DNA from 2 places in the Sinorhizobium garamanticum genome. Region 2 is predicted to be linked to the other one. Evidence: predicted binding sites of a transcription regulator. Region 2 holds the regulator's gene; the other holds the start of a gene.
The links. Region 2 encodes LexA, which represses DNA repair genes until DNA is damaged. Its sites were predicted from a motif close to TGTTCNNNNTGTGTTCNG; they were not measured.
Positions count from the first base shown of each region.

Region 1 (16,159 bases), 140 kb from region 2:
GCGGCGACATGCAGGCAATTTCCGACAGCCGATCGAGATCGAGTTCCTCGTCGAGATGCGCATAGATGTAAGCGGAGACGCGGTGGAGCCGCCTCTCATAGCCCGCCCATACCGTTTCTTCATTCATGCCGAACCTTTCGCGTTTCGCTCGGAAATCGATAAAGCATAGATGGAATTGACAAATCCTGCGGACATCAAGCGCCCGATCGCCACTGCTTGTTCGGCGTAGCGACTCATATAGTCTGACCGCGTCCAGTACGCTTTGCCCGCAATAGTGGAATCCCGAAAGTTTCGTCGATGCCCGATTCTCTCGTCCCCAAAACGGTAAGCGTCTTTAAGGAAGGATACGACGGCGCTCGCCTGAAGGCGGACGCCTTTGCCGGGTTGACCGTCGCCATTGTTGCCCTGCCGCTGTCCATGGCCATCGCGATCGCCTCGGGTGTTACGCCTGATCGCGGGCTCTACACCGCGATTGTCGGCGGTTTTCTGGTTTCGCTCCTCGGCGGCAGCCGGGTGCAGATTGGCGGCCCTGCCGGCGCTTTCATCGTGCTCGTGGCTGCAACGGGTGCCAGGCACGGCCTCGATGGCCTGCTGCTGGCAACGGCGATGTCGGGCGTCATGCTCGTTGCCGCAGGTTACCTGCGGCTTGGCAACTACATCAAGTTTATCCCCTACCCGGTGACCGTGGGCTTTACCGCCGGGATCGCGGTGATCATCTTCGCCAGCCAATTGCGCGATCTCTTCGGCCTCACTCTGAGCGGCCGCGAGCCCGGGCCAATCATCGAGAAACTTGCGACGCTTGGTCTTGCCGCCGGTACGGTCAACTGGGCAGCAGTTCTGACGGCCGCGCTAACGATCGGTATCATTCTCGCGCTGCGCAAGCTGCGGCCGCATTGGCCGGGCATGCTGATTGCTGTTGCTGCCGCTTCTGCATTCGTCGCTCTCCTGCAATTGCCGGCGGAAACGATCGGCACGCGCTTTGGCGGCATTCCACGTGGCCTGCCCTCACCGGCACTCCCGCCCTTCTCGCTCGAAAAGGCGGCCGCCGTCTTTCCGGATGCCGTCTCCTTTGCGCTTCTCGGTGCAATCGAGTCTTTGCTGTCGGCCGTCGTCGCCGACGGCATGACCGGTCGCCGGCATCGTTCGAGCATGGAATTGATTGCGCAGGGGATCGCGAATTTCTGCTCGGCGCTCTTCGGCGGCATCTGCGTTACCGGGACGATCGCCCGCACGGCGACGAATGTGCGTGCCGGCGGGACCAGCCCGGTTTCTGGCATGCTGCACTCCATCTTTCTGCTTTTATTCATGCTTCTCGCCGCTCCGCTCGCGAGCTACATCCCGCTTGCGTCGCTCGCCGGCGTGCTCGCCGTGGTTGCCTGGAACATGATCGAGAAGCCGGCGTTCATGGCGCTCATGCGATCCTCCTACGGCGATGCGGTCGTGCTTCTGGCGACCTTCATCATCGTCGTCTTCCGCGAGCTGACGGAGGGCATCGTGATCGGCTTCGCGCTCGGCGCGGTTCTTTTCATCGACCGCATGGCAAAGAGCATCTCTGTCGGAGAAACAAAACCACTGGAGGCCCTGAAGGAGGAGAATGGCGAGGAAGAACACCCGGTCATCGCGGACGACCCGGACACGGTGGTCTATCGGATCTCGGGCATCTTCTTCTTCGGCTCGGCCGCAACCGTCGGCACTGTCCTCGACCGCATCGCCGACCAGCGCCGGAACTTCATTCTCGATTGCTCGGAGGTGCCCTTCATGGATTCGACCGCTGCCAATGTCATTGAGGGGACGCTGCGGAAGGCCGAGCGGACGGGTGTGCGATTTATCATCACCGGCGCCAGGTCGCAGGTGCGCCGCACGCTCCGCCAGCATGACGTTCGCCCGCCACGTGTGGTGATGCGTGCCTCGGTTCAAGCGGCGCTCAAAAGTATCCGCAACGAAAAGAGCGCATGAAAAAGGGCGCCGCAGCGCCCTTTCCCCTGTTCAATCAAGCGTAGGTCAACCGGCGAGCGCTACAGCGACCGCCTCGATCGCTTCGGCGGCACGGTTGCCATCCGGTCCGCCGGCCTGGGCCATGTCCGGGCGTCCACCGCCGCCCTTGCCACCGAGTGCGGCCGAAGCGACGCGCACCAGGTCGACGGCACTGACCTTCGAGGTGAGGTCGTCGGTAACGGCCACCACCGCGCTCGCCTTGCCATCGCCGGAAACGCCGACGAAAGCGACAACGCCCGAACCGAGCGTCTTCTTGCCATCGTCGGCGAGGCTCTTCAGGTCCTTCGGCTCGACGCCGGACACGACCCTGCCAAGGAAGCGAACGCCCGCGATATCACGGGCGGCATCGGCCGAACCATTCTGGCCATCACCGACGAGAGCAAGCTTCTTCTTCGCCTCGGTCAGCTCCCGCTCCAGCTTCCGGCGCTCGTCGAGCAGGGCCTCCACCCGTCCGAGCACATCCGCCGGCTGGACCTTGAGCGCGGACGCCAGCGTTTTCACCCGTTCGTCCTGCTCGTTGAGATAGGCGCGAGCCGCCTCGCCCGTCAGCGCCTCGATTCGACGCACGCCGGCACCGACCGCACTTTCAGAAACGATCCGCACGAGACCGATGTCGCCGGTCGCCGACACATGCGTGCCACCGCAGAGTTCCACCGAGTACGGTTTCCCGGCCTTCGAGCCGCGAACGCCCTGCCCCATGGAGACGACGCGGACCTCGTCGCCGTATTTCTCGCCGAAGAGCGCCATGGCGCCTTCCGCGATCGCATCGTCAACGGTCATCAGTCGCGTCTTCACAGGCGAATTCTGAACGATGATCTCATTCGCCATCTCCTCCACGACCTTCAATTCGTCCGTCGTCATCGGCTTCGGGTGCGATACGTCGAAGCGTAGCCGGTCCGGCGCGACAAGCGAGCCCTTCTGCGCCACATGCGTGCCGAGCACCTCGCGCAGCGCCTCGTGCAGCAGGTGGGTCGCGGAGTGATTGGAGCGGAGCCGGGTGCGACGCGCGTGATCGACGGTGAGCGCAGCCGCCTCGCCAGTCTTCACGCTTCCTTCGCCGACAACGCAGTAGTGGACAAATAGCCCCTCCCCGCGCTTCTGCGTGTCGGTGACCGTCAGCTTGCCGGTGTCGGTCGCGATAATGCCGGTATCGCCCATCTGGCCGCCGGATTCGCCATAGAAGGGTGTCTGGTTCAGGATCACCTGAACGCTCTCGCCCTTGGAAGCGGATTCGACCACGCGACCATCGCGGACGATCGCCTGGATTACACCTTCGGCGGCCTCGGTGTCATAGCCGAGGAATTCCGTCGCACCGTGCTTTTCCTTGAGTTCAAACCAGATCGTCTCGGTCGCGGCTTCACCCGATCCAGCCCAGTTGGCGCGCGCTTCTGCCTTCTGTCGTTCCATTGCCGCGGAAAACGCATCGGTGTCGACCGTGATGCCTTTAGCCCGCAGCGCATCCTGCGTCAGGTCGAGCGGGAAGCCGTAGGTATCATAAAGCTTGAAGGCTGTTTCGCCGTTGAACCGGTCGCCCTCGGAAAGACCTGCCGAGGCTTCGGAAAGGAGGTTCAGACCGCGCTCCAGCGTCTTGCGGAAACGCGTCTCTTCCAGCTTCAGCGTTTCGGAGATCAGCGCTTCGGCGCGGGCAAGCTCCGGATAGGCGCGGCCCATCTGCTCGACGAGCGCCGGCAGGAGCCTCCACATCAACGGGTCTTCCGCGCCGAGCAACTGTGCGTGGCGCATGGCGCGGCGCATGATGCGGCGCAGCACATAGCCGCGGCCTTCATTCGAGGGCAGCACACCGTCCGCGATCAGGAAGGCGGATGAACGTAGATGGTCGGCGATGACGCGGTGGCTTGCGCGGCGGTCGCCCTCCGCCTTGACGCCGGTTGCCTCTTCGGAAGCAGCAATCAATGCGCGGAACAGGTCGATGTCATAATTGTCGTGCTGGCCCTGGAGGACGGCGGCTACGCGTTCCAGTCCCATGCCGGTATCGATCGATGGGCGCGGCAGGTCGACGCGCTCTTCCTTTGTGACCTGCTCGTACTGCATGAAGACGAGGTTCCAGATCTCAATAAAGCGGTCGCCATCCTCTTCGGCCGATCCGGGCGGTCCGCCCCAGATGTGCTCGCCGTGATCGTAAAAGATCTCCGAGCACGGGCCGCAGGGGCCGGTATCGCCCATCGCCCAGAAATTATCGCTGGTCGGAATGCGGATGATCCGGTCGTCACTGAAGCCGGCGATCTTCTTCCAGAGGCCGAAGGCTTCATCGTCGGTATGGTAGACAGTCACCAGCAGGCGCTTGGCATCGAGCCCGTATTCCTTGGTGATGAGGTTCCAGGCGAGCTCGATCGCGCGTTCCTTGAAATAGTCGCCGAACGAGAAGTTGCCGAGCATTTCGAAGAAGGTGTGGTGCCGGGCAGTGTAGCCGACATTGTCGAGGTCGTTGTGCTTGCCGCCGGCACGCACGCATTTCTGCGCCGTCGCGGCCGTCGAATAGGGGCGCTGCTCCAGGCCGGTGAAGACGTTCTTGAACTGCACCATACCGGCATTGGTGAACATCAACGTCGGGTCGTTGCGCGGCACCAGGGGGCTCGACGGCACGATCTCGTGACCGTTCTTGCGGAAATAGTCGAGAAACATCGACCGGATTTCATTCACGCCGCTCATTTTGCGTCCTATCTGTGCACCATTCCCGGTTGCGACCGCACTTCTCGGGCCGCGCACCGCCATCTCAACCTCGCGTCTGTCCGTGACAGTCGCGCCCACCAACGCCCTCAGCCGCCGGAACCACAGGCTTTTATCTTTCGTCTATCATGCTGTCCAGACGGCAGCAAAAAACCGGCCGTCTGGAAGAACGACCGGCTTTATCCAAAACGCGTGCGCCTCAGATCTTACATTTCGGCTGCTGCATCGCCGTCGTCATCGCTCTCCGGTCCACCGTTCTCCAGGAACTTGTCAGCGATCAGGCCGGCATTCTGCCGCAGAGCCATCTCGATCTCGCGCAGAAGATCGGGATTGTCACGCAAGAAAAGTTTCGCGTTCTCCCGCCCCTGGCCGAGCCGCTGGCTGTTATAGGAAAACCAGGCGCCGGACTTCTCGACGATGCCGGCCTTGACGCCGAGATCGATAAGCTCGCCGGTCTTGGAAACGCCCTCGCCATACATGATGTCGAATTCCACCTGCTTGAAGGGGGGCGCCATCTTGTTCTTGACGACCTTGACGCGAGTCTGGTTGCCGACGACTTCCTCGCGCTCCTTGACCGAGCCGATGCGGCGGATATCGAGGCGCACCGATGCATAAAACTTCAGCGCGTTGCCGCCCGTCGTCGTTTCCGGCGAACCGAACATGACGCCGATCTTCATGCGGATCTGGTTGATGAAGATCACCATGCAGTTGGACTTGGAGATCGAAGCGGTCAGCTTGCGCAACGCCTGGCTCATCAGGCGGGCCTGCATGCCCGGCAGGCTGTCGCCCATTTCGCCTTCGATTTCAGCGCGCGGCACGAGGGCAGCGACGGAGTCGACGACGAGGACGTCGATGGCGCCGGAACGGACCAGCGTGTCGGTGATTTCGAGCGCCTGCTCACCGGTGTCCGGCTGCGAGATCAGGAGGTTTTCGAGATCGACGCCAAGCTTGCGCGCATAGACCGGATCGAGCGCATGTTCGGCGTCGACGAAGGCGCAGATGCCACCCTTCTTCTGCGCTTCCGCAATAGTCTGCAGCGCCAGCGTCGTCTTGCCAGAGCTTTCTGGACCATAGATTTCAACGATGCGCCCCTTCGGCAGGCCGCCGATGCCGAGCGCGATATCGAGGCCGAGCGAACCGGTCGAAATAGTTTCGATCTCGATTACGCTGTCCTTCGCGCCGAGCTTCATGATCGATCCCTTGCCGAACGAACGTTCGATCTGGGAAAGAGCCGCTTCAAGTGCCTTGCTTTTATCCACCGATTTGTCCTCTACGAGCCGCAAAGAGTTTTGTGCCATTTGGTCCCACCTTTAGGTTATTGGAGCTATCGAGGCAATGAAGCCGCCGCAGGAGTTTTTGTACATGTTTTGTTCCGCTTTGGCAACAGAGTGGCAACCAATTGAATTGTAATGGTTATTTTCATTGCGTTCGATTCTTGTTCACGGGCATTGTACCACATTTCCACAGGCCATGCCGGACCGCGGCCAGGTTTGGCGATACCAGCGCGATTCGCGACCGTGCCGCGGCTGTGATTTCGGATTGAAGCAATCCAAAGAGGAGCTTTTATGAAACAACGGGAAATCGCCGTATTCGGCGGCGCCCACATCGATCGTCGCGGCCGCATCAGCGGCGTCACCGCTCCCGGCGCGAGCAATCCCGGCTCGTGGTTCGAGGAAGCGGGCGGAGGCGGCTTCAACGCGGCGAGAAACCTTGCGCGCCTCGGTCACAGCGTACGAATGATCAGCCCGCGCGGCGGCGACGCCGCAGGCGAGATGGTGGCGGCTGCCGCGGCCGCGGCTGGTGTGATCGATTGCCCGTTCACCTTTCTCGACCGGAAAACGCCGAGCTATACGGCGATCCTTGAAAACGACGGCAACCTCGTCATCGCGCTTGCCGACATGGAGCTCTACCAGTTGTTTTCGCCTCGCCGGCTGCAGCAGCGCGCGATACGCGAAATATTGTCTGCCAGCGATCTGGTGCTGATGGATGCGAACCTGCCCGAGGAGACACTCTCCACGCTGGTCAGTGTGGCGTCCAGGGACGATCGAATTGTTGCCGCCATCGCCGTGTCACCGGCAAAGGTGATGCGGCTCAGGAAATGCCTCGGCGGGCTCAGTTTCCTGTTCATGAACGAGGCGGAAGCGCGTGCCCTGACCGGGATGGACGCACCAGAGGCTGCGAACTGGCCATCGCTGTTGCGAGCGGCCGGTCTTACTGGTGGCGTCGTAACGCGCGGCGGCAGCGCCGCTGTCGCCTTCGATCGCAGCGAGGCCTGCCTCGTCGTTCCGCCTGCCCTGCCCGCGCTTGCAGACGTCACGGGCGCCGGCGACGCATTGGCCTCGGGGTTCCTCACGGCGCGGCTTTCGGGTTTCGATCTTGCCGGTTGCCTGCGCTACGGGATTGCCGCCGCGGGGATAACGCTCCGCTCGCCTTTTGCCGTTTCGCAGGACATGTCTGCGAGCAATCTCGAACAGGCGGTGGCTCTTGTGCCGGCGCCGCAAATGCTGTCATGAGAACTGACGTCGAACGCCGGCGGGACGAAAATGCGCGCAGCTTCCTTCCGCATCTCGCTTCGAACCTTTTTGGAAACGATCTCGATGATCCTTGGTTGATTTAAGCCCAACATGATCGCGATTTAAGGATAGATCCATGACAAAACCCTCCTCCCCGTCCCTGCCGATGGAATATTCCGATGAAGTCGCGGCCGCCAGGGCGCGTGGCGCGCCGATCGTCGCGCTCGAATCGACGATCATCACCCATGGCATGCCCTATCCCGGCAACCTCAACATGGCCCGCAGCGTCGAAGCGATCATCCGTGAACAGGGCGCCGTGCCCGCAACAATTGCGGTCATTCACGGCGTCCTTCACATTGGCCTCGACGACGCGAAGCTGGAGGCACTTTCAAAAACGGAAGGCGCCATGAAGCTCTCGCGCGCCGATCTTGCCTTCGCCATCGCCGAACGGCGCACGGGCGCCACGACCGTGGCAGCGACGATGATCGCCGCGGCGCGCGCCGGCATCAGCGTCTTTGCCACCGGCGGGATCGGCGGCGTTCACCGCGGCGCGGAGCAGAGCTTCGATATTTCCGCCGATCTCGACGAACTCGCCCGCACCGGCGTCATCGTTGTCTGCGCCGGCGCCAAGGCCATTCTAGACATCCCGAAGACGCTCGAGGTGCTGGAGACACGCGGCGTTCCGGTTGTCACCTATGACAGCGAAACCTTCCCGGCCTTCTGGTCGCGCGATTCCGGCATCAAGAGTCCGCTGATGCTGAACAGCCCCGCCGCGATCGCCAATTTCCAGAAGATGCGCGACTTGCTCGGCATCGACGGCGGCATGCTTGTTGCCAATCCGGTTCCCGAAGAGAGTGAAATTCCGCGCGAGGAGATGGAAATCTACATCACCCGTGCCCTCGACAATGCCGCGAGCGACGAGATCGTCGGCAAGGCCGTCACGCCTTATCTGCTCGACAACCTTTTCCACATGACCGACGGCCGCAGCCTCGAAACCAATATCGCGCTCGTGGAAAACAATGCCCGTCTTGCCGCCGAAATCGCCGTTGCACTGACGGCGAAGTAGGTGAAGCAACTTTGCTGGATCATTTCACTGAAACAGTGAAATGATCTAACTCTTTGAAATTACGCAATTCCGGACGGCTTTTCCTGGAATTGCTTTAACAAGAGGCCCGGCGCTGGACCGGGCCTTTTCATGCGCCGGGTATCAGCGCCGCTCAAGAATCCAGCATCTCGCGAACGGCGACAGCCAGTTGTTTCAGCGAGAATGGCTTCGGCAGGAAACCGAACTTTGCATCGGCCGGGAGGTTGCGCGCAAAAGCGTCTTCCGCGTAACCCGACACGAAGATGAATTTCAAGTCCGGGTACTTCTTGCGCAGTTCGCGCAGCAGCGTCGGCCCGTCCATCTCCGGCATCACGACGTCCGATACGACGATGTCGACCGCGCCGTTGAGTTCCTCCATGATGTCGAGCGCTTCAACGCCCGATCCGGCCTCGTGAACGGTGTAACCGCGCGTCTCGAGCATGCGCTTGCCGCCGCGGCGCACCGCTTCCTCGTCCTCGACCAGGAGCACGACAGCGGAATCGCCAGTGAGGTCTGCAGGCTCCGATTCCGCCTTGGGCGCGGGCGCCACGACCAAGTTGCTGGCCGCCGGCATCGCAACTTCGGTTGCCGACGACGCTTCGGCTGCGACTTCCTCGACATGGCGTGGCAGCAGAATGCGGAAGGTGGTGCCCTTCCCGACTTCCGACTCCGGATAGATATAGCCGCCCGACTGCTTGACGATGCCATAGACCATCGAAAGACCGAGGCCGGTGCCCTTGCCGACTTCCTTCGTCGTGAAGAAGGGCTCGAAGATCTTGTCCATGATCTCCTGCGGAATGCCGGTGCCCTGGTCGGCGACCTCGACCATGACGAAGTCGTCCTCCGGCAGTTCCCGTCGTCCGAGCGCCGCCACCTCGCTTGCCGGCAGATTTCGCGTCCGCAGCGTGATCGTTCCGCCTTCGGGCATGGCATCCCGCGCATTGACGGCAAGATTGAGCAGGACCTGCTCGAACTGGCCGAGATCGGTCTTCACCGGCCAGAGGTCTCGGCCGTAGTCGACCTCGACCTTGACATTGGTGCCGGTCATCCGGTCGACGAGCATTCGCAGATCGCCGATGACGTCGGTGAGATTGAGCACGGTCGGGCGCATCGTCTGCTTGCGCGAGAAGGCGAGCAGTTGTCGCACGAGCACGGCGGCACGATTGGCGTTGCGCTTGATTTCCATCAGATCGGCGAAGGTTGCATCCGCGGGCCGCGCCGAAAGCAGGAGGTGGTCGGAGGAAAGCAGGATCGCGGTCAGCACATTGTTGAAATCGTGGGCGATGCCGCCTGCGAGCGTCCCTACCGCATTCATCTTCTGCGTCTGCGCCATCTGGGTCTCGAGCGCCTTCTGCTCGGTGATCTCCAGCGCATAGATGATCGCCGCCTCCTCCGGTGCCTGATCGCTCTGGTCGATCACGGCGTTGACGTAGAAGCGGAAATGTCGTGCCTCGTCGCTCGGATGCAAGGCGTCGATCGGCGCGATATCGCCCTGCCGGTCCTTTGCCGCCGCAAGCGCGTCCTGAAGGCGGTTTCTTTCGGACTTGTGCACGACCGTTTCGATCAATGCGCCGCGCTCGACGTCGTCCTGCGAAACAAGACCTGCAAACAGCTTCAGGAACGGAGCATTCGTCCGCAGGATCCGCCCGTCGCCGTCGACCGAAGCGATCGCCATCGGCGTGTTGTTGAAGAAGCGCGTGAAGCGCATGGCGGCGTTCGAGGCCGACTGATCGCCATCATCGTCTTCACGCGACATGACTATCGTCCGGCTTTCGCCGGGCGCACCGTCACGGGTCGACGAGACACGGTGGATGAGGCGTACCGGCAGGCTCTGGCCGTTGGTTTTGCGCAGGTCGAGATCAAGAACTTTCGTCTTCTTGAGGCCCGGCTCGGCCTGGACCGACTGGACGAGCGCGAGACCTTCGCCCGCGACCACATCGGCAATGCTGACCGATCCCGGTTGAAACTTGGTGAGGTCGATGCCGAGCCAATCGGCGAGGGTCGCGTTGATATAGAAGATCTCGCCCTTGCGTCCGGCCGAGAAGAAGCCTGCCGGGGCGTGATCGAGATAGTCGATCGCGTTCTGCAGTTCCTTGAAGAAACGCTCCTGGTCGTCTCGTTCGGCCGTGATGTCGGCGATCTGCCAGAGATAGAGCGGGTTTCTGTCGCTGTCCTCCAAGGGCAGGACGCGAGCCTTGAGGCGGAACCAGTGGGCGCCGGAGGCGACCGACGCGCCGTTTGCGAGCGGCTTCAGCAACCGGAATTCCTCGTGTCCCTTCTTGCCTTCGTGGAGGCCGTTGGTGAGGCGATAAATTGCTTCGGTCGCTTCGCGGTTCCTGGAGAGAATAGTCTCGAGCGACTGGACGCCGGCGGCACTCTTGGCGCCGGTCAGCGCGCCATAGGCGGCATTGGCATAGATGATGCGTCCCCTGCGATCGGTGACGATCGTGCCATCTTCGTGAGCGTCGAGAAAGGCACGCGCGAGCTCGTCGGGACGCGTCTGCGGCATGACTTCGATGAAACCGATCACCGACGAGACCAGGAAGAATATGCCGACCATCGCCAGCACGCCGAGGATGCCAAGGACGATTTCGTTCTCGAGCTGGTTCTTGAAGACGACGAAGGCGGCTGCCGACGCGGTGAGCACGATCGCCAGCAGGATGATCCGCAAGACCGTGCCCGGCCGGACGCCGCGGTCAACAACCGGCATCTGGTAGTCACCTGACTGCCGCAATTTCGTCATCGGTCCTCACCTGCCGCTGCGGCCGCGCGCGACCACCCCTGCCATCATACACAGCGCCGTGCCCCTTGTTCAGGCGCGCTAGGCTCGCTGCAATCCCTTGAGTTGCTGCATAATCTATCCTTAAATCGATCCCGGCTTAAGGAATCATGCAGTAGCCGGTGTCCGACCAACGCTTCGCGAAATCCGCAAGTGCCTTTCCCGCGTTGGATCATCGAACTGGAATCACCTTTAACAATCAGAGATAACAGCAAAAAGCGTCTCTGCGGAAGCATCCCGGTCAATTCACAGGGAATGTCGGGCGCAAGCTTGTACCGGCCCGAAAAAAGCCGTCAAATATTGACATGCGGGGGAGGCAGAAGGAGTTCAGCCTATGATCGAAACCATTGTCGGGGACAACGGCAGCCGATTCATCATCGCCGCCGCGGCCGTTGCCGTCGGGCTCTTGTGCCTTGTAGCCGTGCTCTGGATCATGCGCCACAGACCCTCCTCCCCCTTTGTGCGCGGCGGCAAGAACAGACAGCCGAGACTGGCCGTCCTCGACGCCGCTGCGGTCGACGCGCGCCGCCGCCTCGTGCTTGTTCGCCGCGATGACGTCGAACATCTCGTTATGATCGGTGGCCCGACGGACATCGTCATCGAAAGTCGAATTGCGCCGGACGACACCGCACCGGCAGAGACCGGCGCCGCCGAACAAAAGGTCGCCGAGGCGCCCAAGGCCGCGCCGCGACCCGAGCCGAGGCCCGCACCTGCGCCGGCGCCGGTTCCGGCGGAAGCTACAGCCGCCGCCGAGGAGCGGCCTGCCGCGCGCATGGAAGAGCGGGCGCAGGCAGCGGCTCCCCGCGTGGAGCCGGCGCCGCCGATCCGCCTTGCCGCGGAGCAAAGACCCGCGGCGGCGCAACCACTCCAGCAACAGCCGCCAGCCAGGGTTTCGCCGCCCGTGTCCGCGATTCCCACCGTTTCCGCCATTGAACGTGCGGAAGATATTTTCGACGTCGCCCGCGAGCGGGTGTTGCCGGTGGCGCCGCGGCGCGAGCAGGCGCCAATGCAACAGGGCTCGATGCACGCGGCCTCCGCGCCGGCCGCGCAGACACACCCGATGCCGATTCAACCGGCCGCGTCGGACAGGGTTTCGGATTTCGAGCGGATTCTCGATGCGGAGATCAGCGGCGATCTCCAACGGCTGGCGCCCTCCGTTGGGCCCCAGGCGGAGAGCCGGCCAATTGCGGGCGGCCGCCAGGAACCGTTGCTCGGTGGTACACCGGACAATATCCGCAAGGAGCCGACGATCGAAGAGGAAATGAATCGCATGCTCGCCGACATTTCCGCCGGGCGGAAGCCCTGAGCGCGGCAGAAGGATGATCATGGATTGCCAGAAGGCACGTTGGCCCAAGCAACCCAATAACGAAAAACGGCGCGGTTAACCGCGCCGTTTTTTCAGATCAGGAAAACCTGTATCCGTTATTCGTCCCGATAGACCTTCTCGCGACGTTCGTGACGCTCCTGCGCCTCGATCGAGAGGGTTGCAATCGGCCGGGCGTCCAGACGCTTCAAACCGATCGGTTCGCCCGTTTCCTCGCAGTAACCGTAGGTTCCTTCGTCAAGCCGCTGCAATGCAGCATCGATCTTGGCGATCAGTTTCCGTTGCCGGTCCCGGGCGCGCAATTCGATGGCCCGGTCTGTTTCGGAAGAAGCTCGGTCCGCGAGATCCGGATGGTTGGCGCTCTCCTCTGCCAAGTGGTCCAGTGTCTCGCGGGCCTCGCGAAGGATATCATTTTTCCAGGCATTCAACTTTGCACGAAAATACGCCCGGTGGTTGGCATTCATAAATTCCTCGTCCTCGGAGAGAACAAAGGTACTAAGATCGATCTTCTCACTCAACGCGATTCTCCTGAAGAACATCTCATTGCGGCGGTGTATAGACCTATGGAAGCTCCGATTCAAGCCTTGTGCCAGACACTCAACCGCATTTTAGCAATGCTTGCATTTCAGGCTAACTGACGAATATTTCATCAAAATTACACACGAAGTCTTGATCGCCGATTGCGGTCGGCCGGTTTACCTGCAAACCGCCGGCCGACGCCGGCAGCATTTCAGATTGCGACATCTGGTGTGCCTTGAGCGTCAATTCAAGAAGCCTGGGTTCCGCGGAAAACGTATGCCGACGGCTTGATCTTTGCTGCGGCAGCGGGACAAGGTACCCATCCTGCCGGACTCGCGACTGGATCCGGCCTATAGCGCTGCGCGTCTGATCAGACGCGCAGCGCTATAGGGCTTTGAATTGCTGCATGTTCTTAACTTCAGATCGGCTGTGATTTAAGGGAACAGACAGTAGACAGATGACTCCAACCTTCGGGCGACTTGAGCGCCCCCCGGACGATACATGCAAGACAGCGTCGCCCCGGCATTTCGCCTCTTCCTACTCCGCCACGCCCGTTCGGGCTGGGCGCTGCCAGGTCAGCGGGATTTCGACCGCACGCTTGACGATACCGGCTATGCCGAGGCGGAACTGATCGCCCAGAGTGCTGCCGACCATGGCATTCGACCGGACCTGATCCTGTGCTCGACCGCGGTCCGTTGTCGCCAGACCGCCGAACCGTTCCGTCGCACGCTCGGAGAAGACATAGATCTTCGTTACATCGATGCGCTCTATACGGGATCGATGAACGTCTACGCCGAGCTTCTCGAAGCAAATTCCAGCCTGGCCTCACTGATGCTCATCGGTCACAATCCGATGATCGAGGAGTTGTTTCGTCGACTCATCGGCAATGAAGCTGCCGATAGGGTTCTCGCGGACGGCTATCCTCCGGCCGCGTTGGCAGTCATCGACTTTTCGGCACCCCCGAGCGCCGGCGCCAGATGGTTGGCAAGACTTTCGACGCTGTTGCTATCCGTGCCGGAGGAGACGGGAAAATCGTAACGAAATCCTGCCTGCCAACCGAAAGTCCTGCTATGTCGTTGCAGTGGCGGAAAGATTTCCTATATCGCACCACGGCCAAAGCATGTGCGCGGCGTCTTTAATGGCTGCAGGTAAGCAGACGATTCTCATATCGACGAAATCAATCCCGAGGAACGGACAGACTTGGCGCCCATTTTGAGCAGCTTCAAAGATGATGCCCTGATTGCGCTGGACAATCTTGCCGATCGCGCATCCGGGCTCGTCAATCCCGCCGTCCGGCTCGGAGTCACCGGCCTGTCGCGTGCCGGCAAGACCGTTTTCATTTCCTCGCTCGTCCATAATTTGCTGAATGGCGGCCGCCTGCCGGTGTTCGAACCCATTCGATCCGGGCGGGTCTCGAAGGTCCGGCTTGAGCCGCAACCCGACGATGCGGTGCCGCGCTTCCAATACGAGGATCATATCGCCGCCCTCGTGAGAGATCGGGTCTGGCCGGATTCGACGAGGGCGATTTCGCAGCTGCGCGTCACGCTCGACTATGAAAGCGCCAGCGGCTGGAACCGGATGTTTTCGGCCGGGCGGCTGTCGATAGACATCGTCGACTATCCGGGGGAATGGTTGCTCGACCTGCCCCTGCTTGCGCAGGATTTTCGGCAGTTCAGCGAGAGCACGGTGCGGCGCGCGCACACCGGCACACGCGCAGGCCTTTCGCGCGAATGGCTGGCGCTTGCATCAGTGAGCGGCGCGACTGCCGCGGCGGACGAGGGCAGCGCCCGGCGGCTTGCCGAAAGCTTCACCGCCTATCTCCAAGCCTGCAAGGCCGACCACCGATCCCTCTCGACGCTGCCGCCCGGCCGCTTCTTGATGCCCGGAGACCTCGAGGGTTCGCCGGCGCTGACCTTCTCGCCGCTTCCGGACCTGCCTGAGGGCCGCGCGCCGAAAGGATCGCTCTGGGCGATGATGGAGCGCCGGTACGAGGCCTACAAGACCCACGTCGTAAGCCCTTTCTTCCGCGAGCACTTCGCCCGTCTCGACCGCCAGATCGTGCTTGTCGACGCCTTGCAGGCGATCAACCGCGGGCAGGAAGCGCTGAGTGATCTGGAACAGGCACTCGCCGACGTGCTCGCCTGCTTCCGGCCCGGCACCAATTCCTGGCTTTCGTCCCTGTTCACACGCCGCATAGATCGGGTCCTGATCGCCGCGACCAAGGCCGACCACCTGCACCACGAGAGCCACGACCGGCTCGAACGCATTACCGCCCGGCTCGTCAGCCGCGCGGCTGAACGGATCGGCATGAGCGGCGCAGGTCTTGAAGTGATGGCGCTTGCATCCGTCCGCGCGACGCGCGAGGCGACGGTGAACCACGACGGCCACACGCTTCCGGTGATCGTCGGCACCCCCATTGCCGGCGAGCGGATAAATGGCGAAGTATTCGACGGAGAAAGAAAGACAGCGATATTTCCCGGTGATTTACCGGAAGATCCTGAAGTTCTTTTTGAGCCAGCGGACGGGCATAAGGCCTCGAAACCCGCGGAAGCGGAGCGCGCGATGCCTGAGCTGAACTTCGTGCGCTTCCGCCCACCGCATCTGGAAGAGACGCGCGGCGGATTGAAACTCTCGGTACCACATATCCGGCTTGACCGTGCAATGCAGTTCCTGCTCGGAGATCGCCTGGCATGAGCGACGATTTCAAAAACCGTGGGCGCAAGCCGGCCGCCTTCACCGTCGAGCCCGACGAGCAGACCGAACGCAAGGAGCGACAACAACAACGACGCGCGCCGGCAAGCTTCAGCGAGCAGGTCGTCATGACGCCTGATGCCGAAGACCCGTTCATCGAGACAACTGCGGCGATCGAAGCGCTCAACCTGCCGGAAGCAAGCCCGCGTCGTGGTCGGCTTTCCTTCGGCAAGGTGGCGGTGGGCGCACTGGGGATACTGCTTTCGCTTGCCTTGGGATTGTGGGTCGATAGCCTGGTTCGCGACCTCTTTTCCCGCGCCGATTGGCTTGGCTACGGCGCGATTGCCGTCGTCGCGATCGGCGCCCTCGCCTTCCTGGTCGTCATCGTGCGCGAGCTCTTCGGCATGATGCAGCTGACGGCGATACAGCAATTGAAAATAGACGTCGGTGAAGCTGCGGCCAGCAGCAAGACCGCGCGCGCCGCAACCGCGAGGCTCGTCCATCTGCTGGCCGCCAATCCGCGCACGGCAAAAGGCCGGGCGCGCCTCGCGGAAACCGAGGGCGAG
Region 1 covers NZ_CP120373.1:3,501,362-3,517,520, reverse strand. The annotation lists gene PZN02_RS16545 (AraC family transcriptional regulator) at 1-127, opposite strand, end outside; gene PZN02_RS16540 (SulP family inorganic anion transporter) at 298-1,956, shown strand; gene alaS (alanine--tRNA ligase) at 2,002-4,665, opposite strand; gene recA (recombinase RecA) at 4,890-5,981, opposite strand; gene PZN02_RS16525 (carbohydrate kinase family protein) at 6,249-7,196, shown strand; gene PZN02_RS16520 (pseudouridine-5'-phosphate glycosidase) at 7,333-8,262, shown strand; gene cckA (cell cycle histidine kinase CckA) at 8,414-11,023, opposite strand; gene PZN02_RS16510 (flagellar biosynthetic protein FliO) at 11,394-12,365, shown strand; gene dksA (RNA polymerase-binding protein DksA) at 12,482-12,901, opposite strand; gene PZN02_RS16500 (SixA phosphatase family protein) at 13,404-13,940, shown strand; gene PZN02_RS16495 (YcjX family GTP-binding protein) at 14,103-15,596, shown strand; gene PZN02_RS16490 (YcjF family protein) at 15,593-16,159, shown strand, end outside.
Region 1: recA (recombinase RecA) is a predicted target of LexA. The motif match lies at 6,041-6,058, and genes of this name have one in related genera.

Region 2 (16,159 bases):
ACCGGCTGCGTCAGGTCGACGCCAGCATCGCTAAAGGTTTGGCGCAAGCTGTCGAGGCTCTTGAGCTTGCCTCCTTCAGAAAAGACGCCGGACGGCAGACTCTTGGCTCCAGGCATATGCCCCGAGCGCATGCCGGCCCGCGGCTCCGGTTCCTCGCCGGTGAAGCGGCCCGCGCCGCGCGCATCGGCAATCTGCGCGAGCCTGTTTCCTACAACATCCTTCATGCGCTCGAAGGAGGTGACGGCGGCCGCATTGAACGTGGCGTTGAAGACGCGTGGCGTCGGATTAGGGATTTCTCTGGTCGTCGGCCGTCCCTCCGCCTTCCAGCCATCCATCCCGCCATCGAGAACGAAGACGTCCTTTGCGCCCATGATCCGGAACATCCACCAAACGCGCGGCGCGGTGAAGATGCCGGGCCCGTCGTAAACGACGATTGTATCGTTCTCATTGATGCCCATAGCGCCGACGGCTTGAGCGAAGGCTTGCGGCGAGGGTAGGGTGTGCGGCAGTCCGCTTGATTGATCGGCGATCGCATCCTGATCGAAGAAAATGGCACCGGGAATGTGCGCGGCCTCGTATTCCGACTTCGGATCCCGGTTCTGTGCCGGCAGATACCAGGCAGCGTCCAGGATCTTCACGGAAGGATCGGCAAGGCGCTGCTGGAGCCAGTCCGCAGAAACGACAAAAGCGCTCCCGTTCTCATTGTTGTTGTTCATTGTCGTCACTCCTAGACTCAAACAGCCGCACGATCTTCCGGCGTTCCGAAGCGTATCCGAAAACGCCGATTCTCCTTGCCCTTCTTTTCGATCTTGGCGATGTGAATCGCGCCCACCTCCTGGGTTTCGGACACGTGCGTGCCGCCGCAGGGCTGGCTGTCGATGGCCGAGTCTTTTCCGATGCAGACGAGGCTCACCCTGCCAAGACCCATGGGCGGACGGACATTCTTCGATTTGACGATGCCCGGGTTGGCGGCGAGTTCTTCGTCCGTGATCCATTGCACGTAGACGGGGTGGTTCTCGTCGACGAGTTTCATGAGCGCAGCCGTCACTTGGTCCTTGTCGATTGTTTCGCTCATGTCGAAGTCGACGCGGCTTTCGTCCTCCCCAACGGCGGCGCCGGTGATCGGGAAGGGGCAAACGACGGAAAGCAGGTGGCAGGCGGTGTGCATGCGCATCAATCGGTATCGGCGCGGCCAGTCGATGTGGAGGATGAGCTTTTCGCCGATCGCCGGCGAAGGCTGACCCTCCGCCGCGACGTGTATGATGACGTCCTTGGTGTCGCCGTGCCGGGTGCTTGCGATCGCGATTCGGCTTCCGTCTCCGCGTTCGAGAAAGCCGGTATCGCCCGGCTGTCCGCCGGAGGTGGCGTAGAAGCACGTCTGATCAAGCTCGATCCCGCCATCATCGAGAATTCCGATCACGCTTGCCTCGCAGGTCGAGAGGTAGAAATCTTCACGGAAAAGGGCGGTAACGGTCTTGGTCATCGCAAATTTTATCCGACGGGTTCGTATGGCACGGTGATGCTCGAAGTCGTCTTCAGCCAGTTTGGCACCGGCAGGCCCTTGGACGTCAGAAAGTCCGGGTTGAAGAGCTTCGACTGATAGCGGTTACCATAGTCGCAGAGAATCGTCACGATCGTGTGGCCTGGGCCGAGATCCTTGGCGAGCCGCACCGCGCCGGCAATGTTGATGCCGGTAGAGCCCCCGACGCAGATCCCTTCCTTTTCGATCAGGTCGAAGACGTAGGGCACGGCTTCCGAATCGGGAATCTGGTAGGCGAAGTCCGGCGTGAAACCTTCAAGGTTGGCGGTGATACGGCCCTGACCAATGCCCTCGGTAATCGAACTCCCGCTCGCCTTGAGCTCGCCATGTGCATAGTAATTGTAAAGTGCGGCGCCTTCCGGATCGGCAATACCGATCTTGACCGCGGGATTTTTGGCGCGCAACCCTTGAGCCACGCCGGCGAGCGTGCCTCCAGAGCCCACGGCGCAGATGAAACCGTCGACCTTGCCGTCTGTGTCACGCCAGATTTCCGGCGCGGTCGTTTCCAGGTGCGCGTCGCGGTTCGCGACATTATCGAACTGGTTCGCCCAGATCGCGCCGTTCGGTTCCGTCTTTGCAAGTTCGGCGGCGAGCCGGCCCGAAATCTTCACGTAGTTGTTGGGATTCTTGTACGGCACCGCCGGAACTTCCACCAGTTCGGCACCCATTAGGCGCAACGCGTCCTTCTTTTCCTGGCTTTGCGTTTCGGGAATGACAATGACCGTACGGTATCCGAGCGCGCTGCCGACGACGGCAAGGCCGATTCCGGTGTTGCCCGCGGTGCCTTCTACGATGACGCCGCCGGGCTTCAACTGCCCGGATTTTTCCGCCTGGCGAATAATCCACAGGGCAGCTCGGTCCTTCACCGATTGCCCCGGATTGAGAAATTCCGCTTTGCCGAGGATGGTGCAGCCGGTGGCTTCGGAAACGGCCTGGAGCCGGATCAACGGCGTGTTGCCAATCGCTTCGAGCACGGACGGAAGAACGGTCATTTTGAAAACCTCACGCTGGACGGAACGGACGCCGGGTCTGAGCCCAGCATAATCCCTGATGAACGGCGATCCGATAAACATTTGGTTTACAGGCAAGATCGCCGAAATATTGGCGTGTTTTCGGCTCAGCCTGTGCACTAGGCAAGAAATAGCGTTTCGCAGCTAACCTGTCCCGGGCAAAATTCGTCTCGGTGGTCAAAAGGACGATCGAAGGTGCGAAATCTGACCAGGCGTTGCCGTCGGAGAGGCATTAAACCCGGGCAGGGGGAGACAGCCACGGGTTTTGGAAGGGGAAGCCCTTCCCGATGGACGCGAGGACGAAATGACGACTGCATTTACAGCCCGACCCGACCATGGACTGGTGTGGATAACGGGAGCGAGTTCGGGCATCGGGCGCGCCGTCGCCCTCAGGCTGGTTGAGGAGGGCTATTCGGTCGTCGTGACGGCACGTAGTCACGAGAGGCTAGTGGCGCTTCAACATGAGGCATCAGGCCCCGGCAGGATTGTCGTTCTCGATGGGGACGTCACGGATCCGAGCGACATGGAGCGCTTGCTGGCGGCTATCGAATACGATCACGGCCGGGTGGCTCTGGCCTTGCTCAATGCGGGCGTAGTGATTCCGGTGCGCGGCGACGATCTTAGCCGGGAAGCCTTCGACAAGAGCTTTGCCGTCAATCTTCATGGCGTCGTCAATTGCCTCGTGCCCGTTGTCGAGCACATGAAGGCGAACGGGCATGGCCAGATCGCTATCGTGTCGTCGGCGGCGGGCTACAGCGGCCTGCCGATGGGCGCCGCATATGGGGCGACCAAGGCGGGGCTCATCAATATGGCCGAGAGCTTGAAATTCGACCTCGATCGTATCGGCATCCGCCTGCAGTTGATCTGTCCAGGCTTCGTCGACACGGCCGCTTCGGCCAGAGGCAAGTTCCCGCGACCGGCTCTGGTGAGCGTAGAGGAAGCGGCGGAGCGCATTTGTCTCGGCCTGAAATCAGGGCGCTTCGAGATCACGTTCCCTAAACGCCTTACCTATGCGGCTAAACTGGCGCGTTTCCTGCCGTACAGCGCCTACTTTGCGCTTCTCAACTGGCTGGTGCCTGGGCGTGTGCCCGCGAGCACGGCGAAAAAAGCGCAATCCAGTACGAAGGGCCGGCCACGTCAGGCCGTGTGAAGCACGAGAACCGCACCGAAGACGAGCGACAGGCCGAGCCAGCCGACAGGTTTCAGCTTCTGACCGAAGAAGAGACGTCCGCAGATGGCGGTGCCGAAGATGCCGGTGGCGCCAAGCACTGCATAGGCGATGGCAAGTTCCATCCCCTTGACCGCCTCCGCGAGCAGTGCAAAGGCCGCGAGTACCAGGAGAATCGAAAGCACGCCCCAGCCGCGCCGCGCAAAGCCGTTCGACTTCGTGGAAGCCAGATTGGCAGCGACGTCAAGGACGCCGGCCATAACCGCGAAAGCGAAATAGAAGCTGTCGGCACTCGTCGGGCTGCTTCTCCCGCCGCTTCCTCCTCCTGTGCCTCACCGGCGTTGACGAGCAGTATCCCGACAACGGCCATCGACAGACCGAGCATCTCGCGGCCGCTCAGCGCATGGCCAAAGACGAACACGGAGACGAGCGTGATGAGAGCGACACCGGACCCTTCCCAGATGGCATAGGCGACGCCGACGGAGATTGTCTTCACGGCTTTGGCAAGGAACACGTATGAGAGCGCAATCGAAGCATACATGATCGCATGTCCGGCATAGGAGCCGGAGGCAGCCTTCATCGCCGTGAGGCCGGCGACCTCTGTCGCGATCGCGAGAGTCAGGAAAAGCCATGCAACACGCATGAGGAACCTTCAGAGACCACATCGACAAACAAAAAGAGCCATTCGGGCGTTTACCGCGAATGGCTCTTTTGAAACTGGCTCCCCGGGCCGGATTCGAACCGGCGACCTATCGATTAACAGTCGAGTGCTCTACCGCTGAGCTACCAGGGATCATCTGCACCGCAGAAGTGAGGCTGCTAATACAAATGCTTTTTCGATTTGCCAAGCGCTTTTTCAAAAAAAATTGACAACGTCGGTTGCGAGGCTGTGGAGAAGGCCCCAATTGTGGGGTGGAGCATGAAAGAGGAATAATGACGAACGGCAGGAAAGAACGGCATTTCGGCATCGATCCGCAGACACGCCAGATCGTGCTCGGGAAATGGCGCATTAACTTGCCGGACTCGCCGGTACTGCGAATCCTGGTTGGTACGCTTCTCATCGTGGGCGGCGTCTTAGGTTTTCTGCCGGTGCTCGGTTTCTGGATGATTCCTCTGGGGTTGCTTGTGCTTTCTCACGACATACCGGCGATCCGCCGCCGCCGCCGCAAGTTGGCGATTTGGTGGGCGCGTTGGCGCGGCCAGCAAAATTCCTCCGGCAAGTCCTGAGCGGGGCGCGCGAGGCGGCAGAAGCCGATGCCTGAGGGAGCGAGGGAGGCCGACGAATCGACTGCCGTGCTGCGATGTTTGTCGGCGCAGGGTCGCACGAGCTCGCTGATGGCACCGTAGGCACGCAAAGCTGCCGTTAGAATCGAAAAAATTCCGGGCTGGATTGCAGTTGGGGATCGCTGGGGAGAACGGCGAATGACTACGAGCGTTCCACCTTTTTCGAAAGCTTCCCCCTTGCGCTCCTCATAGATTCGTTCTAAACGCCGGCCATCGCTTGATCGATCGAGCGCGAGAGGCCTCGTGGCGGAGTGGTGACGCAGAGGACTGCAAATCCTTGTACCCCGGTTCAATTCCGGGCGAGGCCTCCAAAAGAAATCAAATGCTTAACATTTCTGCTTCAAGCAGATTTCGAGAATTGCCTAGGCCTCCGCTCAAGGCAATGACCTGGGCAGTGGGCCTCTACCTCGCCAGTTTCGCACTCTTCCCAACGAAGGTCCCGAAGCGGGTTGGAAGGGACACCAGAACTGGCTCTGGTACCCTCAGTGCCCCAACCGCCGACATGGATGTCGCCAGCGTGCGCTCACAGCAACATGTCGAGAAGCGCAGCGCACAAGAATCCTAAGACCTTTGCCAATGTCGGGTAGGACTAAGGTCCATGGATCGGGGTGGGCGGCGCCCTTAAACTCCACTGATATCATTTACAATGAGCTTTTACTTTGAAGCGCGGTTTGTAGACTCGCCGGTCTATGCCGAAGAGCAGGGCCGGCTTTTTCTTCTATTCCAAGGCTTCCCTCGTTCTACTGCATGTTTCCCTAAATCGTAGCCGATTGGGGATGAGGATATGCGGGAATTTACACTGCTATAGCATCCGTTGCGCGTCTGATAAGACGCGCGGCGCCGTGGATAAGACCTTTCGTGGGAAGCCGGCAGGTCACGTCTGCAGCTCTGAAAGAAACAATATCCTGTTCGAGCAGCACGGCTAAATGCGCACTGGCTCCCGCAAACCAGGCTCGAATTTCCGCTCAGACCGCCAAACTAGTGATAGCGGCGAATAAGGCCGACGAGCTTGCCTTGGATCTTGACGCGGTCCGGTCCGAATATCCGCGTTTCATAGGCAGGGTTGGCCGCTTCGAGCGCAATGGAGGCGCCCTTTCTGCGGAATCGTTTGAGCGTTGCCTCTTCGTCATCGACTAGTGCAACGACGATGTCGCCGGGATTCGCCGTGTTTGTATTCCGAATGATCACGGTATCGCCATCGAAGATACCCGCTTCGATCATCGAGTCGCCCTTGATTTCGAGCGCGTAGTGTTCGCCGCTGCCGATCATGTCGGCCGGGATGGAAATATCGTGCGTGTTGTTCTGGATCGCGGAAATCGGGACACCGGCCGCAATTCGTCCCATGACCGGCACCGAAATCATTGCAGTGTCGCTCGGTGGCGCCGATTTCGTCGTGGCGGCGGGCGCTACAGGTGGCTTGCCCAGGCTGCCTTCTATGACACTTGGCGAGAAGCCACGCCGAGGCTGCGGGCTCGCCATATAGGCCTCAGGCAGCTTGATGACTTCGAGCGCGCGCGCCCGGTTGGGAAGGCGTCGAATGAAGCCGCGCTCTTCAAGTGCGGTAATCAACCGATGGATGCCCGACTTGGAAGCGAGGTCCAGTGCGTCTTTCATCTCGTCGAAGGACGGCGGCACCCCGGATTCCTTCATTCGCTCGTGAATGAACAGAAGCAATTCCTGTTGCTTGCGGGTTAGCATGGCGCGTCACTCCAGAATCGCGAAACAAATCAAGAACAGACACTATCTGTTCCATATGTGTTCCGCAAGTACCTAAAATTCCGTGAATTTCTCTCGCCATCGCGAATTTCTCGAGGGAGGCCCTCGGTCGCTCCGCCGACCGCCGCGTCGCGAGCCACGGAAGGGGCAGGATCGCGCCTTTCTGGCCGGTCTTATGTCTCCGTCAGGCTGATCGGCGCGGTCATCGAGCATGACTGCAGGCCATCAGATCTCCTTCGTCATCCGGCCGGGGAACATTGGGCTCCAGCCGTTCAATGGTATTGTGAGTGATGCGGCGCCGAACAGCGTCAGCGGCCTCATCCAGGGCAAGGTCTTCCTGGTAGAGGTCGGGGAATACACGATCGGCATCGATGGCGATCAAAACCTGCTTGTTCGCACGCATCCCTCGATCGGCATCAGCCGTGGCGACCGCGTTCGCGCATCATTCCCCGAGAACAAAGTGTCCGCAATCTGCGACTGAGTTACTGCATGATTCCTTAAATCGGAATCGATTTAAGGACAAAATCATGCAGCAATTCAAAGTGCTACAGCGACCTTTGCGCGTCCGATTGGACGCGCGGCGCAGTGTGTCTTCAATTGCTCGCTAGATCGTGCGGATCATCTGCCAGATCTGCTCCGGATCCCTGACGCCGGTCTGGTAAAGCTTGATGATCCTTTGGGCGACTTCCTCAGCCTCATCGCTCCCCATCGTCAGGTTGCGTTCTTCGAGCGCCTTGTGCAGCACGCCCTCCAGGATCGCGACTTCACCGGGAAGGATAGGATAATCTCGGAAGTTATTGAAAGGGTTCATGGCCGATCTCCTCTTTGGGGCAAATCTGCCGGTGGGAACAGTCTACGCGTTTTTTCAGAGGGTGCGAACGGGAAACGGTCGCTTTACTACAGCGCCGCGCGCGTCTTATCAGACGCGCGAACGACGCTGTAGCATTTTGAATCGCTGCACGCTTTTATCCTTGGATCGGCCACCTTTTAGGAAACGTCCAGGCGGGCCCTTGGGCATATCGCGTTATCGCAATGGCGGTTGACGCGACCGGGGTTCTCGAAGCGCAAACAGCCGCGCCACGAAACGAAAGGCCCGCGCCGCCAACGTTATAAAGCCCGCACCTCGCCTCCGCGCCCGCCTCAGGGCGGCGCGGAGGCGTATGGCGGGATTCGACGACTCCCCCGAGGCTGACTGTGCCCGATGACCCCTAGTTGCTCGAAGCTGGATGAGGCAACATCTTCGGCGGCTCTTCCAGGAGAGTATAAGGTCCTTCAGGGCACTTGACGTCCGGGTTCACCGGGTGGAACAGGCCGAGAGGGTTCGGCTTGAAGATCCACGCATGCAGGTCGTAATGGTGGAGCTGCGCCGGCAGAAGCGGTTCATGCCCCTCCATGGGGCCGTCGAAGGGATGCCCGAAGAGCTCGGGATTCGGCTTGACGCCCGTGGCGAGCGGGATCAGCCATTCGACAGCAACGAGCTCCAGCTTGTCGCCATTTGGCTCATACAACAGCAATGTCGGCTTCATTGGATCGGGCTTCGGACCGATCAGCGCCGGATTCAGAAAGTGCACCCCCATCGTGCCCGTCGCATACGTGACGCATCCCAATGTCGAGAAATAGCCGTCACGCACCGCGGCAACGGGGTCCTTATATTTCTCAAGCGCTGTTTTCAGCTTCTCCAGCTCGGGCGGAAGCGCGTCGCTTGCATTCACCAGCGGTGCGGACATGACAGAAGCGCCCGCCGCGAGACAAACTGTCCGCAGCAAACGCAGTACCGAAGACATACGCATGGCTCGGTCCTCCCTCGCTCAACTCGCCTCCCGCGAGGAGCATGGCCGGCATGATACAGCGGGCGAGATCGCCATGCTATCGCGAAAGGGGTAGGGGATGCGCGCGATTGGGGCAATCGGAACAGGCGCGGGCTGGCTAATCCGGCGCTGCAATACGCGCCTAAGACCTTTGGCGACATTGCGCCGGACTAAGGTCCCATAGATCGAAGATGGCGACACCCTAGGTTTCTGGGGGTTGTCGGCAACGCACTCACAAGAACCTAGTTGTTTCAGAAGCGATTTAGGGCGGGGCCTGTTGTCCGCAAAGCAAAGGCCCCGCCTGTGTTGGGTGTCGGCAAGGACGCCATAAACAACAAGAAAGGCCGGCTGGACCGGCCTTTCTTCGTCACCCCATGCCGTTGCCAGTACATCCGTGGTCAACGGCACGAGGGACGCTCTAAAACTGAATCTAAGCGCCGATTATGACAGTGGCAAGTCGGGGTTTCGACACCTAACAGCTAGGACCAACCGCGACCTTCTAGAGGCGATCGGATTTGCGGATCTAACACCACTGGATGCCTGACACCCCATGCCTGACGCGCCGGCCGGTTGCCATTGGCAAAGTCCCCGATAGTCGAGCGCGCAGCCGTTCATCGGAGGTTCAGGCACGGTGGCTCAATCTGATAGCCAGAGAGGAGGAGTTGACTATGAAAAAGCTCTTATCCGTCCTCACAGCCGCGGTCCTGGCTGCGTCTTTCGCGTTACCGCTAAGCGCCGCGCCGATCTTCGTGCCGAAACCCGACCAAGTACAGGCCGGCCCTGTCGAACAGGTCAGACACTGGCGCCATCGTCATTGGCGCGCCGATCGCCATTGGAACCGGCGGTACGCATGGCGTTCCTGCCGTTACTACGGCAGGTGCTACCCCCGCCATTACCGGTACTACGGCTATCGTGATTATCACCGCTACCAACGGCGGCCTGGAGTCAGCATCTATTTTAACTTCTAGCCGGTAGCGCCCGCAGGGTAGGGGGAAGTCGCAATAATCGCGCCTCAAGCGGTGAAACGTGTCACCCTCAACACGGCCGCCACGCTCGAAGGGGCGGCGGGTTACGATGCGGCGGGTTACGATACGGCCGCTTCTCGTGAAAAAATCTTGGAAATCACAATGATTTCAATGTGAATGGCGGAGGAGGTGGGATTCGAACCCACGGTACGCTTTCACGCACGCCGGTTTTCAAGACCGGTGCCTTAAACCGCTCGGCCACTCCTCCAGTCGATTGAAAAGATTGAGAAATCCAGCGGTTGTTGACTACCTGAAAACAGCAACTGCTACCGCTTGCTACCCAATCACTCGACGGCTGGCTTTTTAGCAGCTTTGATCGCCGCGTCAACGTGCTCGGCGGTGTTCGCTTGCATCCCCGACATTACGTGCGAATAGAGGTCCAGCGTGATGCCGATGCGTTTCGCGGAGGCGAGCAGTGAAGTCGCATTTGCGATCATCGGAAGAAGCCATGATAAAACTAAAAGCTGTTTAGTTTGCCCTAAATTCTACGCAAGGACAGGCGCGCGGCGCTCTGATATTCTGGCGCATCTGGCGGGAGGTGTGCCATGCCAAATCCCAATGCGATTGTTTCGACCCGCATTGAATTCGATCCTCCGCTCGACCGGCCCGTTGCCGAGCTGCTGCGCGAGGGGCTTTGGGTCGAGCTCGAAGGAGGGCGCCGCGCCAGGCTTGACTCGGGCGATGCCCGATCGAGCGGCTTTGTGCAGGTGCTCGACGGGCTCGCCAGGCGCAAGGCGCCGGTCTATCTGGAGATCGATCCTAACAGCGCGGCGATCACACGGCTGCTGATCCCGCATGTGACGCGCCCGATGAGCATGCTTCCGAGCGACCAGGGCTATGAGGTCATGCTCGATAGGTCGCACGCTCGTCATGCACTGAGGCGCGACAATCCCGATTTCGCGACGCTCGAGCCGTTGCTGCGCGCCGCGCTCGACTCGGGGCAGTTGCTGATCGTCACCGAGGATGATGCACACAACATCATTGATATCCGCGCCTACACGCCCGGCCCCGATGACAGGCCGCTGCCGCCTTGGCCCAAACCCGATTCGCTGCCGTTCGAATGGCCGTGGTGGAAGCGTCTGCTCGACTGGATCTGGCGCTGGCCATTCTGGCCCTGGTGGTGGTTTCGCTGCGTTTCGAAAGCGACCGCCCAGCAGATTTTCGATGCGATGAGCGCGACAACTTGCCCGCCGCTCACGGTGCCAGCGCCCTGCATCCCTTTTCTCTATCCCGATGACGGCTGCTGGGGCCGCGCGCACGAGATGTGCCGGCTTATGATCAATATGGGACGCAAGCCGCGCAAGGTGTGGATACAGGGCAGCCTGCACGTTGCCACCAAGAACAATCCTAACTGTTTCGTGAACTGGGGTTGGCATGTCGCGCCGACGCTATGCGTGCGCCGAGGCTGGTTCTGGACGCAGCAGATGGTGATCGATCCCGCGCTCTTCACCACGCCCGTCACGCAGGCGACGTGGAAGGGGGTTCAGGGCGATCCGAGCGCCATGTTGACGCCGAGCGATGCGTCGATCTTCTATCTCTGGGGCAACGTGACCGACCCCACCTATGTCGAGACCAACCAGGTGCTCGCCGATTATCGTCTCCAACTCCAGAACCGCGCGATCCAGCACGGCCCGCCGCCCTATGCGAATTGCCCGTAGCGGAGCCACGAACATGAAAAGAGGCTGCAGGGCCATTTGGCCGGCAACCACTTGGCATGGTCGGCGGTCGAAAGTCGCAGACACTCGCCTTCCACAGTCGACGAGACAGTTACACCAGCATTGACGCCGGGTTGAACGTCAAATCTCGCAGTCTTTGCAAAGATTTAACGTGCCCGGCGCTCGAGAAAATTTCTTGTCTCCCGGGAAGAGGCCGAGGACTCAACGTGGCCGGCTCGCGCATGGGTTTAAACGGTTTGTAAACCATAGCGGAAGATTTTTGCCGCGCTTCCGGCGTCCTGTTCGCAATTTTGCCGTCTTGCTGACATGATTAATCGACTGTCTCGTTTCGAGACGCTGAGCTTTCCGCGGGGGCTAGAGCGGAATGTTTTCGAAAAACGTCTTTGCGAACGCTATTGGGGACAGATGATATTTAGTAGAGATGCGGCACTTCTTTCGAGGGGGCTACGTGTTGCTGCGGTTCCGTTGCTTTGCGCGACGCTGGCCGCCTGTGGTTCGGCGTCGAGCGTCAAGACAAGCAAGGCGCGGAGCAAGGAATACTTTGCCGAGTCTGTCTATGGCGTCAAAGCGAGCCCGCGGGTCGCGAACGGACGGAACATCCCGAAGGGTGGCGGGCGCTACCAGGTTGGCAAGGCCTACCAGGTCAAGGGCAAGTGGTATCAGCCGAAGGAGGATTTCGGCTACAATAAGCTTGGCGTGGCTTCCTGGTATGGCTCCGCCTTTCACGGGCGACTGACGGCGAACGGCGAGGTCTACGACAAGTATCACTTGTCTGCCGCGCATCCGACTTTCCCGCTGCCCAGCTATGCCCGCGTCACCAATCTGGAAAATGGTACATCGGTCATCGTTCGCGTGAACGACCGCGGCCCGTACGAGTACGGCCGCATCATCGATGTCTCATCGAAGACAGCCGATATGCTGGACATCAAGGGCAAGGGCAGTGCCAAGGTGCGTGTGCAATACGTCGGTCGCGCGCCGCTCGAAGGCAACGATATGCCCTATTTGATGGCCTCCTACGTCAAGAAGGGTGACCGTAGCCCCGGCGTGATGCCGGAAGGACAGATCGCGACGGGTGTCATGGTTGCGTCGAACGAGCCGTTCCGCAACCAGGTGCCGGACCTAGCCAGCGTGCCGGTTCCTCAGAGGTCGATGCTGAATACGGGCGTTCCGGTGACGGCGCTCGCCGAACCAGCGCCGCAGGTCGCCATGCCGCAATCTTTCGGCGAATTTGTCACGCTCCCGGAGATCGGGCCGATCCCTACCGTGCGCCCGGAACTGATCCCGATGCCTGACGGAAACATGGCCTATGCCGCCGCCTATGTGGAAGTTCGCGTCAGCGACAAGGCTTCTCCGTTCGAGGCGATCATGGTGGATTCGAACCCTCTGACGGCCGATTCTATCGTCGCCTATGCAAGGCGCCAGAACAGGGATGGTGTTTAGCGCTAACTTCGGTTGAAGAGGCTTGTGCGCACTGCTATGCCCATGAAGAAGCCGGAGTTTCTCATGCGCATAAAGTTGCTCGCGGTCGTGGCCTCTCTGGTGGTGACCGTCTCGACAAACGCGGTCGCCCAGACGCCCGCATTCGATACCAAGGCGAAGCAGATCTATCTCGTCGATGGGGAGACCGGCACCGTGCTCTTCGCGCGCGGCGAAGACGAACCCGTGCCGCCGGCATCGCTTGCCAAGCTCATGGCGATGGAGGTGGTCTTCGAGGCATTGGACAAGGGCGAGCTCAGCCCCGAGACGACCTACGAGGTCTCCGAACACGCCTGGCGGACCGGAGGCGCACCGTCCGGCACCTCCACGATGTTTGCCGCCATCAAGTCGAGGATCCGCGTTGCGGATCTCATTCAAGGCGCGACCGTGCAATTGGCGAATGATGCCTGCATCATCCTCGCGGAGGGCATGACCGGCAGCGAGGCTGCTTTTGCCAAGCGCATGACGGCGCGGGCGCGCGAACTCGGCATGCCCATTGCCACTTTCAACAACGCCACCGGTCTTCCGGATCCTGCCAATAAGGTGACGATGCGGGAACTGGTGACGCTGGCGCGGCATCTGCGCGAGGCTCATCCGAATTACTACCGGCTCTATTCCCAAGCCGAATTCGAGTGGAACAAGATCCTTCAACGCAATCGCAACCCGCTGATTGCTGCCAATGTCGGCGTCGATGGGCTGGCTACGGGATTTGCGGAAGGTTTCGGCTTCTCGCTCGCGGCTTCGATGCAGCGCGGCGACCGTCGCGTCTATCTTGCCATGGGTGGACTCGAAAGCGACAAGGAACGCACGGAAGAAAGCCGCAGGGTACTCGACTGGGCGATGACGGCCTTTGAGAAACGGCGCATTTTCGCCGATGGTGAGGCGATCGGCGAAGCGAGCGTCTATGGCGGTGCGGCATCGCGTGTCGCCCTTGTCGCGGGAGGTCCGATCGATGTGCTTCTCCCGGTCAACAATGCTGAACGGCTGACCGCGCGCATCGTTTACAGGTGGCCGCTTACTGCGCCGGTCGCCGCCGGTCAGCAGGTCGGCGTCGTCAAACTTTGGAATGGCGAGCGCTTGATGCTGGAGGTGCCGGTGAGGACCGGCAGCGCTGTCGAGGTCGGTACGCTCACCAGCCGCGCGATCGACGCGCTTCAGGAGCTTCTCTTCTTCTGGCTGTAACAAATGCGCGCGCGCCCGTTCCTTCCGGCGAACCAATCGGCTAAACAGGGCCGATAGTTACAGCGCCGCGCGTTTCATCAGACGCGCAGCGGACGCTGTAGCACTCTGAATTTCTGCATGTTTTTATCCTTAAAGCGGCTACGGTTTAGGGAAACATGCAGGCGGTCGATTTGGGAACGCATGTCGCTGACGAAGGGTTTGTTTGTAACGTTTGAGGGCGGGGAAGGGGCCGGCAAGTCGACCCAGATGCGCCTGCTGGCTGATTCGCTGCGCGCGCGTGGCTACGATGTGCTGACCACGCGAGAGCCCGGGGGCTCCGTCGGTGCGGAGGCAGTCCGCCACGTGCTGCTCTCGGGAGCAGCCGAGTCTTTCGGCATTCGCATGGAGGCGATTCTCTTTGCGGCCGCGCGCAGCGATCACGTCGAAGAGGTGATCCGGCCGGCGCTCCAGAAGGGAACCATAGTCCTGTGTGATCGCTTCATGGATTCCTCGCGGGTTTACCAGGGCATCACCGGCAATCTCGAACCAGCCTTCGTGGAAACCCTTGAGCGCGTAGCCGTCAACGGTGTGATTCCGGACCGAACGATCATTTTCGACCTGCCTGCCACCGTTGGGCTCGAACGCGCGCGTCGCCGCGCTGCCAGCGGCAGTCCCGATCGTTTCGAGAAGGAACAGCTGGAAACGCACGAGAAACGACGCGAAGCCTTCCTCGACATCGCGGAAGCCGACCCTCGGCGTTGTCGTGTCATCGATGCGGCACGGCCGCCGGACGTCATAGCCGCCGAGGTGCGCGAGATCGTGGACGCCTTGCTGCCGGACGGTGACGAACCACGGTCGTCAAACGCGGAAGTTGCGTCATGACGATGGAACGTCCGGGTGTGCTGGAAGGGGCTGTGGCCCCTGTGGAAAACAGCAAGCTGTTCGGCCATCCTCAGGCAGAAGAGTTTCTGGCCCAGAGCTACAAGTCCGGCAAAGGGCACCATGCAATTCTCATCGAGGGGCCGGAGGGCATCGGCAAGGCGACGCTTGCCTTCCGCTTCGCGAACCACATCCTGAACAATCCCGAGCCGGCAACGGCGCCCGATCATCTCGCCGATCCGGATCCCGCTTCGATCGTCACTCGGCAGCTTGCTTCCGGCGCCTCGCATAACCTGCTTCATCTTACCCGCCCCGTGGACGAAAAAACGGGCAGGGCAAAAGGGGCAATCACCGTGGACGAGGTGCGCCGTGCCGGAAAGTTCTTCGGCCAAACCTCCGGCACGGGGAACTGGCGCATTGTCATCATCGATCCGGCGGACGATCTCAACCGCAATGCAGCCAATGCCATCCTCAAGATACTTGAGGAGCCGCCGCGTCGTTCGCTTTTCCTCGTACTCACGCACGCACCCGGAAAACTGCTGCCGACCATCCGCTCGCGCTGCCTTCCGTTGCGGCTGAAGCCGCTGGACCACGAGGCCATGCGCCAGGCGATTGCCCATCTCGGCTTCGATATGATGGGGCCGAATGTCGAGCGGATACTCGCCGCGGCAAACGGCAGCGTCTCCGAGGCGCTAAAGCTTATCAATTACGGCGGCCTCGATATCGCCTCCGCCTTCGAAGACATCCTGGCGGGGCAGGGACCTGCGGTCCGCCGGCAGATGCACAAGCTCGCGGACATTCTGGCAGCAAGGGACAGTGAAACGATCTTCGATTTCTTCTCGTCCCTGTTGACTGGGCGCGTGATGCAGCAGGCGCGGGACGCGGCGCTTGCCGGCGATATCGGCCGAGCCGAGCGCCTTGCGAGCCTCTCCAGTAGTTTCGCGGAGCGTCTCACGGTGAGCGACGCCTACAATCTCGATCGCAAGCAGACGATCCTGTCGCTGCTCGATGACCTCAGAGACGCTCTATAGGTCCGGAGCGAACTTCCATTTTCGCTCTATCGCCGCAACCAGGTCTAACTCATTGTGGTGGGCGAAAAGGAGCACATGGCCGAGGAGGTCCGCGGTTTCATCGGCGAGCGATTGGCGCAGTTCCTCCGGTGACATCGTACGAGTGCGGCCCCTGCCGCTGACCTTGTTCCAGGCCTGCGTCAGTTCACCCACTTCTTCCTGCAGTTTCAGGATGTACCAATCCGGGTCGCGCTCGATGCCATGTTCGGCTGCATAAGCGGCCGAGGCCGCTTCGAATTTTCGTTTGAGCTCGCCGAACACGTCACTTCCCTCCGTTTGTTTATGTTTTGTTCCGTTGGTCGTTTGTGTCAATGCGATTTGCCGTTCGATCGCCGCCGCCATTGGC
Region 2 covers NZ_CP120373.1:3,644,027-3,660,185, reverse strand. The annotation lists gene sseA (3-mercaptopyruvate sulfurtransferase) at 1-716, opposite strand, end outside; gene PZN02_RS17220 (alanyl-tRNA editing protein) at 734-1,483, opposite strand; gene PZN02_RS17215 (cysteine synthase A) at 1,492-2,532, opposite strand; gene PZN02_RS17210 (SDR family NAD(P)-dependent oxidoreductase) at 2,855-3,700, shown strand; gene PZN02_RS17205 (SMR family transporter) at 3,688-3,978, opposite strand; partial or broken gene PZN02_RS17200 (SMR family transporter) at 4,026-4,361, opposite strand; tRNA gene PZN02_RS17195 (tRNA-Asn) at 4,437-4,511, opposite strand; gene PZN02_RS17190 (hypothetical protein) at 4,652-4,945, shown strand; tRNA gene PZN02_RS17185 (tRNA-Cys) at 5,240-5,313, shown strand; gene lexA (transcriptional repressor LexA) at 5,981-6,700, opposite strand; gene PZN02_RS17175 (TOBE domain-containing protein) at 6,930-7,199, shown strand; gene PZN02_RS17170 (hypothetical protein) at 7,323-7,529, opposite strand; gene PZN02_RS17165 (hypothetical protein) at 7,927-8,445, opposite strand; gene PZN02_RS17160 (hypothetical protein) at 9,195-9,494, shown strand; tRNA gene PZN02_RS17155 (tRNA-Ser) at 9,670-9,759, opposite strand; gene PZN02_RS17150 (hypothetical protein) at 9,836-9,988, opposite strand; gene PZN02_RS17145 (protein-glutamine glutaminase family protein) at 10,097-11,209, shown strand; gene PZN02_RS17140 (septal ring lytic transglycosylase RlpA family protein) at 11,633-12,667, shown strand; gene PZN02_RS17135 (D-alanyl-D-alanine carboxypeptidase family protein) at 12,731-13,885, shown strand; gene tmk (dTMP kinase) at 14,066-14,746, shown strand; gene PZN02_RS17125 (DNA polymerase III subunit delta') at 14,743-15,774, shown strand; gene PZN02_RS17120 (nucleoside triphosphate pyrophosphohydrolase family protein) at 15,769-16,074, opposite strand.